One region of the Spiroplasma mirum ATCC 29335 genome, then DNA from elsewhere that is predicted to be linked to it. Evidence: riboswitches for the same ligand, from Rfam matches in the RefSeq annotation. Region 1 holds a riboswitch; each other region holds the start of a gene.
The links. Region 1 has a riboswitch for cobalamin ahead of P344_RS01895 (hypothetical protein). Riboswitches for the same ligand answer to the same signal wherever they lie in the genome.
Positions count from the first base shown of each region.

Region 2: linked by a shared signal. The riboswitch ahead of nrdF (class 1b ribonucleoside-diphosphate reductase subunit beta) and the one ahead of P344_RS01895 (hypothetical protein) in region 1 are both predicted to bind cobalamin.
Region 3: linked by a shared signal. The riboswitch ahead of nrdD (anaerobic ribonucleoside-triphosphate reductase) and the one ahead of P344_RS01895 (hypothetical protein) in region 1 are both predicted to bind cobalamin.

Region 1 is NZ_CP006720.1:377,499-382,376, reverse strand. It holds partial or broken gene rplU (50S ribosomal protein L21) at 1-70, opposite strand, end outside; gene P344_RS01920 (hypothetical protein) at 218-397, opposite strand; gene P344_RS07800 (hypothetical protein) at 525-653, opposite strand; gene P344_RS01915 (hypothetical protein) at 779-1,021, opposite strand; gene P344_RS01910 (hypothetical protein) at 993-1,307, opposite strand; gene P344_RS06620 (hypothetical protein) at 1,408-1,575, opposite strand; gene P344_RS01905 (hypothetical protein) at 1,850-2,224, opposite strand; gene P344_RS06615 (hypothetical protein) at 2,307-2,450, opposite strand; gene P344_RS01900 (hypothetical protein) at 2,534-3,193, opposite strand; gene P344_RS01895 (hypothetical protein) at 3,198-3,695, opposite strand; cobalamin riboswitch at 3,864-4,033, opposite strand; gene P344_RS01890 (hypothetical protein) at 4,255-4,866, opposite strand.
Region 2 is NZ_CP006720.1:708,252-713,129, forward strand. It holds gene nrdE (class 1b ribonucleoside-diphosphate reductase subunit alpha) at 1-1,029, opposite strand, end outside; gene nrdI (class Ib ribonucleoside-diphosphate reductase assembly flavoprotein NrdI) at 1,035-1,490, opposite strand; gene nrdF (class 1b ribonucleoside-diphosphate reductase subunit beta) at 1,506-2,528, opposite strand; cobalamin riboswitch at 2,848-3,011, opposite strand; gene P344_RS03550 (hypothetical protein) at 3,306-3,509, opposite strand; gene P344_RS03555 (hypothetical protein) at 4,297-4,485, opposite strand; gene P344_RS03560 (SLC5/6 family protein) at 4,486-4,878, opposite strand, start outside.
Region 3 is NZ_CP006720.1:133,974-138,851, forward strand. It holds partial or broken gene rpsT (30S ribosomal protein S20) at 46-298, opposite strand; gene P344_RS00635 (lipoprotein) at 570-1,052, shown strand; gene P344_RS07735 (pyridoxal-phosphate dependent enzyme) at 1,076-1,351, shown strand; gene P344_RS07740 (pyridoxal-phosphate dependent enzyme) at 1,357-1,764, shown strand; gene P344_RS06470 (hypothetical protein) at 1,785-1,952, shown strand; cobalamin riboswitch at 2,072-2,200, shown strand; gene nrdD (anaerobic ribonucleoside-triphosphate reductase) at 2,547-2,798, shown strand; gene nrdD (anaerobic ribonucleoside-triphosphate reductase) at 3,595-3,834, shown strand; gene nrdD (anaerobic ribonucleoside-triphosphate reductase) at 3,837-4,058, shown strand; partial or broken gene nrdD (anaerobic ribonucleoside-triphosphate reductase) at 3,973-4,508, shown strand; gene nrdG (anaerobic ribonucleoside-triphosphate reductase activating protein) at 4,486-4,878, shown strand, end outside.

The DNA of each region.
Region 1 (4,878 bases):
TTTCAACAAAAATTTCATCACCTTGTGAAACTTTAATCTGTTTTCCACCAGTTTTGATAATTGCAAACATTTTTACACCTCCAGTTTATACTCGCCTAGTAAGTAGATAAGTGTTTCATATCCTTTTGGTACTTAAAAGTCAAAGAGCGGTTGAAACTGAAACAACCATAGTTAATTATATCTAAAAAAATATTAAATTCAATAAAAATAATAAATTCTAACGAGTTTGTTGGGTATTATTTTGATTATTATTATAATTACCAAATAAAATAACTATCCCGCCAACATTCCCCACAAATAAAATATCAATAATAGCAATTAAATATTTATGAAGATCTTTCCCATTTAGAAAACGCTCATTTAAAATAACCACCGGAATTTCAATAATAACAATCACTAAATAACAGATACTAGCTGCTAAAAAACTGTTTTTAAATTTTAATTAATATTCATTGTTTTATCTAAAATATTCAACACAATACCAACTAAACGAAACATTAAGAAAAAAACAAGAATAAAAGATGCTAATACGAAATAATGATACCACTTTTAAAACAACCCATCATTGGTTGGTTTCTTATTATTGGCGCTACGGAAACCGGAGCATTATTACTTCTTATTTGTTGTTGAGAATTATTTACATTATTAACCATTTAAAAAATCTCCTTTTAAAACCACTGACTAAATTGGACATAATTTTGATAATTAGGATCTTAATTCCCAGGATTAACAATTGTCATTCCTAAAACATATTTTCCAATAATAGCATTAAATGTTTTTAATTGTTCCGCTCCCCGGGGGGGGCAATTTTTCCCAAGGTATAAAGGTTTTTTAACATATTATATAATTTATTACCATCAGTAATGGTTGGGGTTAAATCATTGGTATTAGCTTCGACTGATGATTTTAAACCAGGGAAATAAACATAAGTTTTTGAAGTATCATTCATTATTTCTTGCACTGCAGTTCCACTAAATTTTTTCCTCGGGTTACTATTTTTTTCATTTGCTAACTTCCCCATTAATATTACTTCAGTTAATTGTGGCAACTGCTAATTTATCAGTTTCTTCTTTAATCTTATCAATTACCGGACCAATTAAATTATCAACAACTTCATTTTTTTGATCTTCTGGTAAATCTTTAATAACATCCGAAACATTATCTTCAAAATGCCCAGGATTCGTAATCGTATCAATAATATCACTTAAATCACCAGGGTTATTTTTTAATCCTATAATTGTTCAAAACCAATAAACTAAAGCATCTCCTGTTTTTTGGACTTTTAAATCAGGGAAAATACTAAACATTTTATCGGCTGAAGATTCTCTAACTTTATTAGGGTATTTTTCCTGATCACTAGTTTGCCCTTTATCAATAATTTCAGTAATATTTTGGTTAAAATTACTACTATTTAAAAGAATTTACAACTTGTTTCTGTAATTTTACTAAAAGTTCTTCAAAATTAACTTGCTGTTCTTCTGAACTATGATGTTGTGAACCTTTACAAGCTATAATATTAGTAGTTACTGAAGAACCCAAACAAATTGCCCCCAAAAATAAAAATAATTTCCTCATCTATATGTTTCCTTCCTATTTTAGTTTTCAAAATTACAAAACTAAAAAATATTTGTTTTACCCTCAATGTTTTTACATACCCTTTTTGAGATTAGTCACCTTATATCAATTCACAGTTCTACTAGTCTCACATAACTTTATTAAAAAAAGCAATAGTTTTCATTTTTATGAAAATAAACTTTTTTTAATAAGATAAATTTATTAAAGTTTAAAGATAAAATTAAAAATTCAGTTAAAATTTCATATTTAAAAAAAGCATTTTATAAATGCTTTTTTAAGCTAGACAGACAAAATACAAATCAAATGTATCATTTTGCTGCAATTCTAAACCATTAATTCCTCTTGTACAATAATTATTTGGTTGATCAGCACAGAATGGATTAGTGGGAATATTTAATGATCAATATGATTCTTTTCAACCAGTTAAATAATCCTGAACTGATTTATCCCAATCATAAATTCCTTCTAATATTCGCCCATATTGGGTTACCTCAGGTTTAATTTTAAAGGGTACTTTAATACCAGAAGTAATTGTTGGATAATAATTGTTTAGGTAATTCATTAGATTCACTAAAGTATTATCATCTTGTAATAATGTTTTATCAATTTTAGTAGTAATTGTTGCTAAGGTTTGTTGGGTCTTCGCCAAATCTCATTGCAATCAGTCAACATAAGCATTAATAGTAAAACTGTTTCATTATTGCTGGGGTGGGGGTGGCTGAACTAAAATCCTAATTAGCATCAATTTGATAATAATTATCAACTGTCGGAGTTAATAACTCCTGGTGTGTTCCATTTTGGATATTTCCCAAGTGGGAAATAATTGGGGTAGTAATTAATGTTAAACTTGACATTATTGTTAGTAAATTTTTCATTCTTAAATGTAACTACCTATCTTGTGTTTTTTTATCTTCAATTAATGGTTCTAATGGTTTTATTTCAAATGATGAAGTAGTCTCTAATTTTGCTTGGATTTTTTGAAAAAAATATTATAAGAAATAATTCGTTTATCATCTTCATAAAATAAATAATACTGGAGATGGTTAACTCATAGTCTTGTTAAAGGGTAAAATAAAACCCCTGCCATCATAATATTCCCAGCACAGTGAATGCCATCATAAGATAATCCGTTTAATCATCAGGCAATTAAGACAAAACTTTGTCCCCCGTTAATTTGATTACCAATGATAACAACTAAAAGTCAGTTAATAACTGCAAAGACAAAACCAAATAATAGCCCAAAAATACCGGCAATAATGACAAAAGTTCACCATCATTTTAGAATTACAGGACGGCAAACTCGCCCAATAACCGCTAAGAGTGGTCAAATAATTAAGTATGGTAAACACCAACTTAAATTAAAACCCCAATATAAACCATCAAGAAAACAAAAAATTAAACTAATACTAAAACTCATAAAAAAAGGAAAATAAACACCAGCAAATAAAATTAATAATGTCACTGGTTCAATGTTCGGTAAAAAAGCCATTGCCTCTTTTAACGTAAAAACTAAAGCAGCATAAATTGGAATTAAGCAAATTTGAATTAAAGTTTTAATAGTATAAGAACGCTTATGGAACAAAAATTTTGTTTTTAGTTTACCTCAAAAATTTTTCATAATTTTATTGTATAACTAACATTAAATTAAAAACATCATTATTTTTTAAGAATAAATCATCAATCCCAACTTCACAAATATCAGGAATATTACTTTTAGGATCAGTATTCCCCTTACATTTTGAATTTGTTGGACTGGTAATTGTTCAATATTCACTATCATGGGGTGTTTTTTTAATTCATCCTTTGTTAGTATTAATTCCTTCTAGCCAATGCCCCAGTGAACCACTGGCAATAACCGAAAAACTATCGCGATAATTCTGCATTAAATCTCCTAATGTTAACATTGTTGATTCATAGTTTGAACTAAACAAAATCTCACGGTTAGATTTCGTAGCATCATAGGCATTAATTTTTATTTTTAAAGTATTATCAACCCGATTTTTTAACGCAAAATATTTTGGTAAATAAGTAATGTTTAAGATTACCGAAGCGCTAAAAATAATACTAGCTAAGGCAGCTATTAACCACATTATTCAATTCTTTTTATTAGTTTTATTCATATTGTTCTCCTTTACTTATGAGTTCTTAAAAACTAAAAAAACGCTTTTGGAGCGTTTTGAATAATTATTAATTAGTAGGTTTTGGTTAGAAGATTAACCTTAATTTTTAACTACTAGTAAACAATTAATTATCAAAACCCCAGGGATAATAATTATCATGCTGATAATTGTTTTGTAAATTTTTAGATCGGTCTACTGGCTTAGCTTCGTTTTACTTACTATTCCTTCTCAAGATCTTTATCTCAATGGATTTTTATAGTGTTCATCAGCATTACAGTTGCTGGAACAGCCTAGGACTTGCACCTAATTCCTGTAATATCCAAAATTTGCTTTTTTAAGTTGTTATCTTAATAATAAGAAGAACTTGCCAAAAATGCAAGTGTTATTTTATTTTTTAAATTTAAATAAATTACGCATTATTTAATTGATACACATAAATCTCTTTAAAATCATTAGTAATTAGTGAAATAAACAATTTATGGTCAGAAGTCTCTAAAAAAAATACCAGCAAATGATTCTATTATTTTAGAAACTTCCATTTTAATTGTCCCATTATCATTTAATTGCAAAATTTTTTGTGTGAAACCAATAGTCAAAATATTACCATCATGTAATTATTTAATAATTTCACCCTTGCTAGCATGTTATAGATTAAATAATCTAATTTTTTATCTTTTATTTTGATTAATAACTTGCTTAATTTTAAGAAATTAATTTTTTTATAATGCTGTTCAATTAAGACAGCAAACTTTTGCTTAAATTCCTTAATTTTAATAATATCATCTAAGTTAACATAAATCTTTTCCACATCTTCGGTAAAACTTTCTAAGACTAACGAAAAGATTGCATATTGATTTAAATGTTCATAATAATTAGGATCTAAGTAATTATTAATATCTTTTAAATCATTTTTATACAGCGTATAATTTTGGGTTTTTTCTTCTTCAATTAGCTGACGATATTCACGGAATTTATCAAAATAATAATCCATTTCATCATCACTAATCTTTTGTTTTTCACTAACCACGGTATTTAAAAAACTATCAATGGCGGCTTTAATTTGTGAAAAAACAAAACTTTTGTTATTCATATCATCAATAAATAAAAAATATTTTTGAAATTTTTTCATGTTATTATAAACAATTTTTAAGGCTGTTTTTTCTCCGCACATAATAAAACATTA
Region 2 (4,878 bases), 330 kb from region 1:
TTTTTTAATGTCCAGATTATTTAACATATTATAGTATTCTTTAGTAATGGCAATATCACTCATCGGTTTTCCATAAACTTTTTGAATATCATACGGACTAAACAACGCCATTTTTTCATTATTTTTTGCTAATTCAAATGTAATGTCAGGAATCACAACCCCCAATGATAAGGATTTAATTCGAATTTTTTCATCGGCATTTTCTCGTTTCGTATCTAAAAATAACATAATATCAGGATGATGAACATTTAAATATACTGCACCAGCTCCTTGACGTTGACCTAATTGATTAGCATATGAAAAGGAGTCTTCCAAAATTTTCATAACCGGAATAACCCCCGTGGCTTGGTTAGCAATATTTTTAATTGGTGCTCCAAATTCACGAAGGTTAGTTAAACATAAGGCTACACCCCCACCGCGTTTTGATAATTGTAAAGAAGTTGAAATTGCACGACAAATTGATTCCATATTATCTTCAACTCTTAATAAGTAACACGAGATGTATTCTCCTCGTTGTTTTTTTCCCGCGTTTAAAAAAGTCGGAGTTGCTGGTTGAAAGCGCCCTAACATCATTTCTTTTAGGATTGCTTGGGCGGCATGAAAATCACCATCCCCAAAAAATAATGCATTCATTACCACCCGATCTTCATAAGTTTCTAAATATTGCTGATTATCAAAAGTTTTTAAAGCATAGGAGTTAAAAAATTTTAACGCTCCCATAAAACTAGGAAAGTGATGATGATAACTTTTGGCAAGAGTTGTTAATTTTTCAATTTCTTCGATTTGATATTTATTAATAATTGTTTCATCATAGTATTGTTCGGCTACTAAGTAGGTGATGCGCTCTTTAATATCATCAAATTTTTTAAGATTTGGTAACACATGGTGGTTTAAATAACTTTCAGCCGCTAACACGTCAAATTGAAAATTATCTTTTCCCCGTTCAAATATTTTTGATTTTGCATTCAAAGCAATGTATTCTTCATTATCTACATTATTTGTTAACAGAGAAACTTTATTTGTCTTCATAAATTCTATTCCTTTCAAAAATCACTTAATATTTTTTTGATGGTTTGAACATCATGTGGAGTTCCTAGTAATTCAAATTGGTATAATAATGGAACCTGTAATTTTTTGGAAAGAATTGGTCCAGCCACCGCAAAGGTGTCACCAAAATTAGTATTTCCAGAAGCAATCACCCCGCGGCAAAACTGGCGATTTTGGTTGTTATTTAAAAATTTGATTACTTGTTTAGGAACTGCTCCTTTATAATCATTGCCACCACCCCCATATGTGGGGCAAATCAAAACATAATCTTTCGCAACTAAGATTTCTTCTGATAAATCATAGGGAATACGTGTATTTTTAATATTTAGTTTTTGGATAAAGCGGTGCGTATTATTTGATGTTGAGGAAAAATAAACAACATACATTTCACCCGTTGGTTTGGTAACTGATTGGTTGGAAACTCTAATAACATCCTCATGCATAATTATTCATCAAATCTAAAATTCTCAATCTTCGTCTTCAGTTTCTTCAGTAATCCCCATTACATAAGAAGAACCATTTCCAGAAAAGAAATCATGGTTTTCATCTGCGCGGGCTGATAACTGAGTGAAAATCTCGGGGGCAATTCTAGTTTCTTCCTCACTAAAAGGTGATTCATAACCTAAATTTTGTAAAAACTTCCCAGCATTATATAAACTAAAGCGAATTGCATCTTCAGCTAACCCAAAACCTTCATAAAGTTCATGTAAATATTTTTTTTCTAAAATAATTAACTCATTTAGTAAATCAAAAACAAATTGTTTCATTTCTTCCTGCTGAGCTGGGGGTAATTTAGCAACTTTTTGTTGGTATTTATAACCACTATAATAGTTATGAATAACTTTGTCTCTTAAAATTAATCGGATAATATCCGAAGTATTTGGGAGCTTACCACGGGCCGATAAATAAAATGGTAAATAAAATCCTCCATATAGTAAAAATCCTGGCATTAAAGCAGCCGCAACTTTTGATTTTAACGGATCATCACCAACATAATATGGAATTAACGCTTGGGCACGTTCTTGTAAACTTTTTGTGTTGATAACTCATTCATGGGCTTCTTCAATTTGCTCACTTAAACATAAAGTTGAAAAAATAGTTCCATATGATCGCGCATGAACAGCAACCATAAAAGCAAAGTTTGTATAAATAACTTGTTCATGGTCGGTCAATGAGTTAGGAATTTGGGCAACATCCCCAACCGTTGCTTGGATTGTATCTAATAATGTTAAACCAGTAAATGTGCGGGTAATTAATTGTTGTCATTCCGGATTTAAAGTACGTCATGATGTTAAATCATTAGAAACTGGGATTTTTTCTGGTAACCAAAAATTTTGGGTAATTCTGGTTCATACTTCTAAATCTTTATCATCATTAATGACATTTCAGTTAACTGACCGCATTTTCCCCTGAAAATTAGCTTGGGCATATTCAAGGGGTGAAAGTGATGCTTGATAATATTTATTTTTTTGTGCTGCCATAATTGCTCCTTTCAAAGATATTTTTAATTAATTAGCGTTACTAAAATAAACCCAAAAGTAATCTGGATTTTTTAATTATTCAACAATATTAATTCCCGTTCAATGCTAGATGGGATTTGTTAATAAATTATGGAAAGTTAACAAAAAACTTGTAATAATCCCTAAAACAAGTTTTCCTTGACAACTAAAAAGCATTCACTTCATTAGGGAAAGGAGTACAAATATTTTTAAATTATTTAAAAGTAATCAAAAAAAAGCATTAGCAAGATTATCAAAGATTACAAAATAATTTTGTTATTTCATTCCCAGGAATAACATAATTTTAGTGAGATAACAGACTGGTTTCCTGGCTTAGCATCATTTTACTAGTTACCCTTCTCAAAGTTTCCTTTAATGGCTATGTAACGTTCATCCGCATCACAGTTGCTGGGACAGCAAGAGAATCTAACTCTTTTCCCAAACATCTATTATTCCAAAGCTATTTAGTTGTAAACATATCTTACTATATTATTTTTAATTTGTAAAATAATAAAAAAGAATAATAATTATTCTTTTTTATCCTTAATTATAAAGGTTTTTTGTATTCATTTGTATTTGTTGAAGAAAATTCATATGAGTCAAGACGAGATATCTTTCCTATTTTAAGTTTTTTTCCGCATTAATTTTTTTCGTAATAATAGTTTCTTTTTTTTAATTTTGTTACTACTAATTCACCATCATTAATTTCTTGCTTTTATTTTTCTTGAATTTTGTGAATGGTCTTCAAATAATTATCTATTATATTAATTTTTGGTTAAAAACTTGACCATAATTATTAGCAGTTATAAATCTTAATAAACAGCTTTGAGCATTTAAAGCATTTCACAAAAAACTTTCAAATTCACCAGTATCACTAAAAATAACATCAGTTATTTTAAGTTCTTTTTTTTGATACTTACTTTTACTTAAAATTTGTTGCTTACTGCTTCTTGCAAATAACATTCCGTTTGCAAATTTGAAGAGTCTTCTAATTTTTTCTTTATAGAATTTTCATAATAATTCTCGTGCTTTATATTCATTGTAACGAATTTGGCCTTGAATATTATAAACTTTTTGATAATTTGTAAAAGTTTTTAAAGCATCTGTTCAATTTAAATAAGCACTTTTATCATTCCACTGATAAACTGTTATTGGTTTCTCATAAGATGCTGATAATACATCTCGTGATAATTCTCCACTACCATTAATGGTAAAATTACCTGGATTTTGGATTGTATTAACAGTTGCAATTGGGATTTTATTTTTAATATATAACGATTTAATTGTTCTCTAGTATTAAATACCTCACCATTAAATACATAATTATTGTCATTAAAGCCAAAACTTATTACTTCCGCATTCGATCTAGCCTTGGACCAGAATCATAAAAATATTTCAAAGACTCATCTCTTTAATCTCAGAAATTAAATCTGCCCTTACCAATGAAACTTCTATATCTATATCATCAAAATATAGTTAGCATAAAAATAAATAAATACTCTATATTAGAATTTGCCAAATAATTTAATCTATCATAAGTCATTTCTAGATTACTTACTGATTTATCTTAATAAATCAATTCTTAAAACTATTTTTTAAATAACATTTATTAAAATTATCTTTAAAAACTAGTAATAATTAAATACAGACATTAATATGCCTTTTTAATAATAACATAATATTATTTTATTTAATTTTAAATTATAAAAATTTTTTTATAAAAATAAGTTTTAATAATTCTTAATAAAAATTATTTTACGGTTTCTTGTTCTAATTCACTTTCTAAATCAACTTCTAATAAATTATGTTCTGCTAGTTCTTGGTCAAGTTCAATTGTATGTTCAGTACGTTTTAAATCTTTGTAAATAAAGAACCCAAACAAAATTCCTAAACAAATTAAAATTACTAATAATACTGTTAAAGCAATAATCGTTAACATCTACTCCACCTCGTCTTCTAATTTAGGTTGTGATACTTTAGGAATTTCATTTTGAATAACTGTCTTCTTAATTTTATTTTTTTTAGCATCAAAAATTTCAGGACTATTAGCTAATGCCGAAATTATTGGTACCAAAATTCCTAACACTAATGCTAAGATAAAAATATATAATGGGTTAGTTGTTGTTGAAATCACAAAATCATAAATAGAAAAGCCAATAATAATAAATAAAATAACCGGGATAACATAATACATCATTAAGCGGTATAATGTCCCTAATTTAATTCATGAAACTTTATTGTTATATTTAATTAGGACATCTAATTTTTTAGTTTTATGAACAAAGAAGATTACTTGTGCAAATGATACTAAAATTAAATCTAACCCAGCAGC
Region 3 (4,878 bases), 240 kb from region 1:
TAGCTACTATTTTTTATTTAACACCAGCCTAATTATTTCCTAAAATTAATTTACACGGATCATTAATTTACTTTTTATTCTCGCTGCTTTATTAGCATGATAAATCCCTTTAGTTACAGCTTTGTCAATTAATGAAACAGCATTGTTTACTAAATCATTAGCATTTTCTTGTTTTTCTGCAATTGCTAAATTAGCTTTTTTAATTGCTGTTTTAATTGAAGATTTAAATGATTTATTAGCTAAATTAGCTTTTTCATTTTTTTTTGATTCTTTTAACTTGTGATTTGATATTTGCCATTAATATTTATTCCTTTCATTTACTTAGACACAAAGGAATTATAGCAAATAGATATATGCGTGTAAATATAAAAACTTAGTTTTTTAGAGAATTTATAATTTTTAGGGTAATAATTATTTTTCTAAATTATGAAACTTATTGTTTTTTTATTGTTTAGTTAATTAAGATATTAGCAGGGAAAGTTAAAAACTTATTAACTTTATTTATAACAATTGTAATAACTATATTATTTTATTTCCCTAAAATTTTTAAAAGAAAGGAAAATAAAGGAATGGAAAAGTTATTAGCAATTTTTGGCGCTGTTGGTTTAACAGCAACCGGAGCAATCAGTATTATTGCTTGCCATAAAGAAGAAGCCACAACAACAAGACTTACAGAAGAAGCACAAAACGCTATTAATAGTTACAGTTACATTACATTTACTTTTGTTAGTAATTTATTTACTAAAGATGGTGCTGGTACTTATTTATTAGTTCAGAATGGTCAAGGAACATTATCATTAATGCCTGATAATATCATTGGTATGAATTTGAGCAAAATTAATGGTGTTGACATACCAATGAGTATCTTATCTGCTATGGGTATGGGTAATTTAGTGAGTTTTATAAATAGTCTTAATTTATTAGACAACGGAATAGAAAATATATGAAAACAAAGACACATATATAAGAGAGGTTTTCCCTGATGATTACTATTTATAAAATTAAGGAAGCACGACATAGAATCAATGATTATATTAATTCTGATAATATAATTCATGATCTTACATTATCAAAAATGCTTAATATGGAAATATATTTAAAAGTAGAGAATTTACAGCGAACAGGAAGTTTTAAAATTCGAGGAAGTTTAAAAAAGATACTTTCTTTAAATGAAACCGAACGTGCTAAAGGGTTTATTGCTGCATCTGCTGGCAATCATCCTCAAGGTGTTGCATTGGCATGCTTATTAACAAATACTAAATGTACAATAGTAATGCCAGAAAATGCACCAAAGTCAAAAATTGAGGCAACCAAATTATTATGGTGCAGATATTATTTTATCTGGTTCTAATTTTGATGAGGGCGTTAAAAAATACATTAGAAGTTCAAAAATTACAGCAATTAACATTTGTACATGCTTTTGATGATGAAGATGTTATTAGTGGGCAAGGTACTATTGGATTAGAATTAATTGAACAAATCCAAGGTTTATATACAATAATTGTTCCCGTTGGTGGAGGCGGTTTAATTTTAGGCATTGCTATTGCTGCAAAAACATTAAATCTAGAAATTAAAATTATTGGTGTTGAAGTTGAAAATGTACCATCTTTAACAAAAGCCTTTCAATTTGGTAAATCAATTGAAGTTGAACCTAGTAAAACAATTGCTGATGGTATTAATGTTCAAAAAATTGGTTTAATTACTTTTGAGATATGTAAACAGTATGTTGCTGAAATTGTTACTGTTTCAGAGAAAAGAGGGTAAAGGAAACAATTTAGTTCTTATTGGCAAAAGATAAAATTTTAGCAGAAGGTGCTGACGCTTCAGCTTATGCAGTAGTACTATATAAAGAAATTAAATTAATTCAAAATACTAATGTAGCAATCATTATGTTGGTAGGAAATATTGATTTATCTAAATTGAATGAAATTTTAAATGAAAATATAAATTAACTTTAGTAGTTTATTTTTTTAATTTAAAAATGAAAAATTTTGATTTATTTATAATATAGTTTAAGTATGAAAGATATTGATCTTTCAAAAATTAAATAAAATAAATGTGGTTTTTAATTAGGGAATTGTGTTAAAAGCACAAGCTGTACCAGCAACTGTAGAACTGACGAAAGCTGTAATATGTAATAACCACTGAGAAAATTTCTTGATAAGGGCAGTAAGTAAGATGAAGTAAAGCCAGTAGACCTACAATGTTTTTGAAATTTGATTACTTCTGGAATAAAGTAATCCTGTAATTTATTTAATTTTTGTATTTTTTACAAAAATGAAAAATAATAAATTATTGAATTTTATTAATAAAGATAACAAAAATAATATTAGTTATTTTTGTTTATTTAAAGTACTTAAATAATAACTAAAATAGAAACGGGGAAAAGTGGGAATGAAATTAAATGATAAAAAGTTTTTATATAATAAATAAACTGATGGGGGATCTACTTCAACAATAAGTAGTATTAGTTAGTAACTCGTTTGCTATTTTTACTAAAGAAAATCCTTTAAATTCATATAATAATGATTTATTAAAAAGAAGAAATGATGAAAATTGTTAATGTTGAAAAAAATGATTCAACTTATGAAAATGATAATATGTCAGCAGATACACCAGCCGGTCAAATGATGAATATGGCTGCAACAGCTGCCAAAGAATATGCTTTACGCTTTTTATTAAGTAAAGAATATCGTGATGCTCATCAAAATGAGGATATTCATATTCATGATTTAGATTATTATCCATCAAAAACCACAACTTGTGTGCAATATGATTTAAAAGATATTTTTTGCTAATGGTTTTTGAACAAAAAATGGAATGGTCCGCGAACCACAAACTATTTAGTCGTATGCGACACTATCAGCAATTGTTTTTCAATCACACCAAAATAAACAACATGGTAGTCAAGAAATTCCGGCTTTTGATTATTTTTTAGCTCTTGGTGTTTTAAAATCATTTCGTAAAAATTTAGTTAAACAATTAGAATTTATTTTAAAATTAAATAATTTAGAAAATTAAAAAAATTGACAAGCACTAATCCAAGAAAAATTTAATACTATTGATTTACATCTTAACGAAGAAGTACAACTTGAAATTAGTAAATTATTAGATTTAAATATAAACCAAGTTAAAATTGCATTTTAGGAAGCATATCTTACAACAGAAAAAGAAACTTTTCAAGCAATGGAAGGATTTATTTATAATTTAAACACAATGCATTTCATGAGGAAAAACCAAGTTGTTTTTTTTCATCAATAAATTATGGAACCGATACTTCTTCCGAAGGAAGAATGATGATTCGCCAAGTATTATTAGCAACTCAAAAAGGACTTGGAAAAAATAAAACACCAATTTCCCAATTTAAATTTTTAAAGTTAAGGAAGGAATCTTTTACTCTGAAGAAGATTTTAATTTAGCAATTAATAATTGAAAACAAGCTAAACAGGAAATGCTAAATTATAAAACTAAAAACTTTGATTTATTAATTCTTGCTTGTCAAACAAATTCAACCCGATTATTTCCTAACTTTGTTTTTTAGATACACCATTTAATAAGCACGAAAATTGAAATCCTGCTGATCCAAATAATTATTTAAATGAAGTTGCCACGATGGGTTGTCGCACAAGAACATTTGAAAATATTAATGGGTATAAAACACCAGTTGGTCGTGGTAATATTTCTTTTACCGCTATGAACTTATCTCGTTTAGCCATTGAAGCGGTAAAAGAAGTTAAAGAAGAAAATTTATCATATGATGATTTTTTAAAAAAAGTAAGTGCCTCATTGTATGAAAACATCATAAGGACATATCAAAAGATGAATATCTGGTAAATATGATTAACCAGGGTAGTTTAACAATTGGTTTTATTGGTGGACACAATGCCATGAAAATGATTTTTGGGGAAGGCCATAGTGAATTAGAAGCAGCATATGATTTGTTATACCAAGCAGTATTAACAATGAACGAGATTGCTAATCAATATAAACAAAAATATAAATTTAAACTATTCAGTTATTGCCACTCCGGCCGAAGGATTACCTGGGCGTTTTACTAGAATGGATGTTAAAAAATACGAAATTATTTCTGGTGTTAATGATAGTAATTATTATATTAATTCATTCCATGTTGATGTTAAACAAAATATTAGTATTTTTGAAAAAATAAAAAAGAAGTACCATTCCACGCAATTACATTAGATGGACATATTAGTTATGTTGAATTGGATGGAGCTATGAAATATAAAATTCCTGTTATTTTAAAAATACTTAAATGTATCTTTGATAATAATATTGGTTATGGATCAATTAATCACCCCGTTGATGTTTGTTTAGAATGTCAATTTTCAGGAATTATTCCTCAGGCATATGATAAATGTCAAAGCAATAATATCCGTCGCATTCGTCAAATTACTGGTTATTTAACTGGTGATTTAAATAGTTGAAATTCAGCGAAAAGATCAGAAGAACATGATCGGGTTAAACATGGAATTAACGAAAATAAATAACTTTAACATTAAAGTTTTAAAAATTTATCCTGAAACAACTAGTGATGGCCTTGGGTTATGTTATAGTATTTATTTAGTAGCGGGTTGCCGGCATGCTTGTTTTGGTTGCCACAATGTCAGAAGTTGAAATCATAATAATGGCCAACTTCTAGATGATAAATATCTTGCTGAAATTATTGACCAAATTAATGCTAATTCGTTATTGGAGGGTGTTACGTTATCGGGAGAGGTGATCCGTTTTTATGACTCCCTATTTTTAAGACAATTGTTAGAATATTTTAAAAAATATACTAACAAAAATATTTGATGTTATACAGGCTATACGTATGAACAAATTATAAACAAACCAGAGTTAAATGCGTGTTTAAAA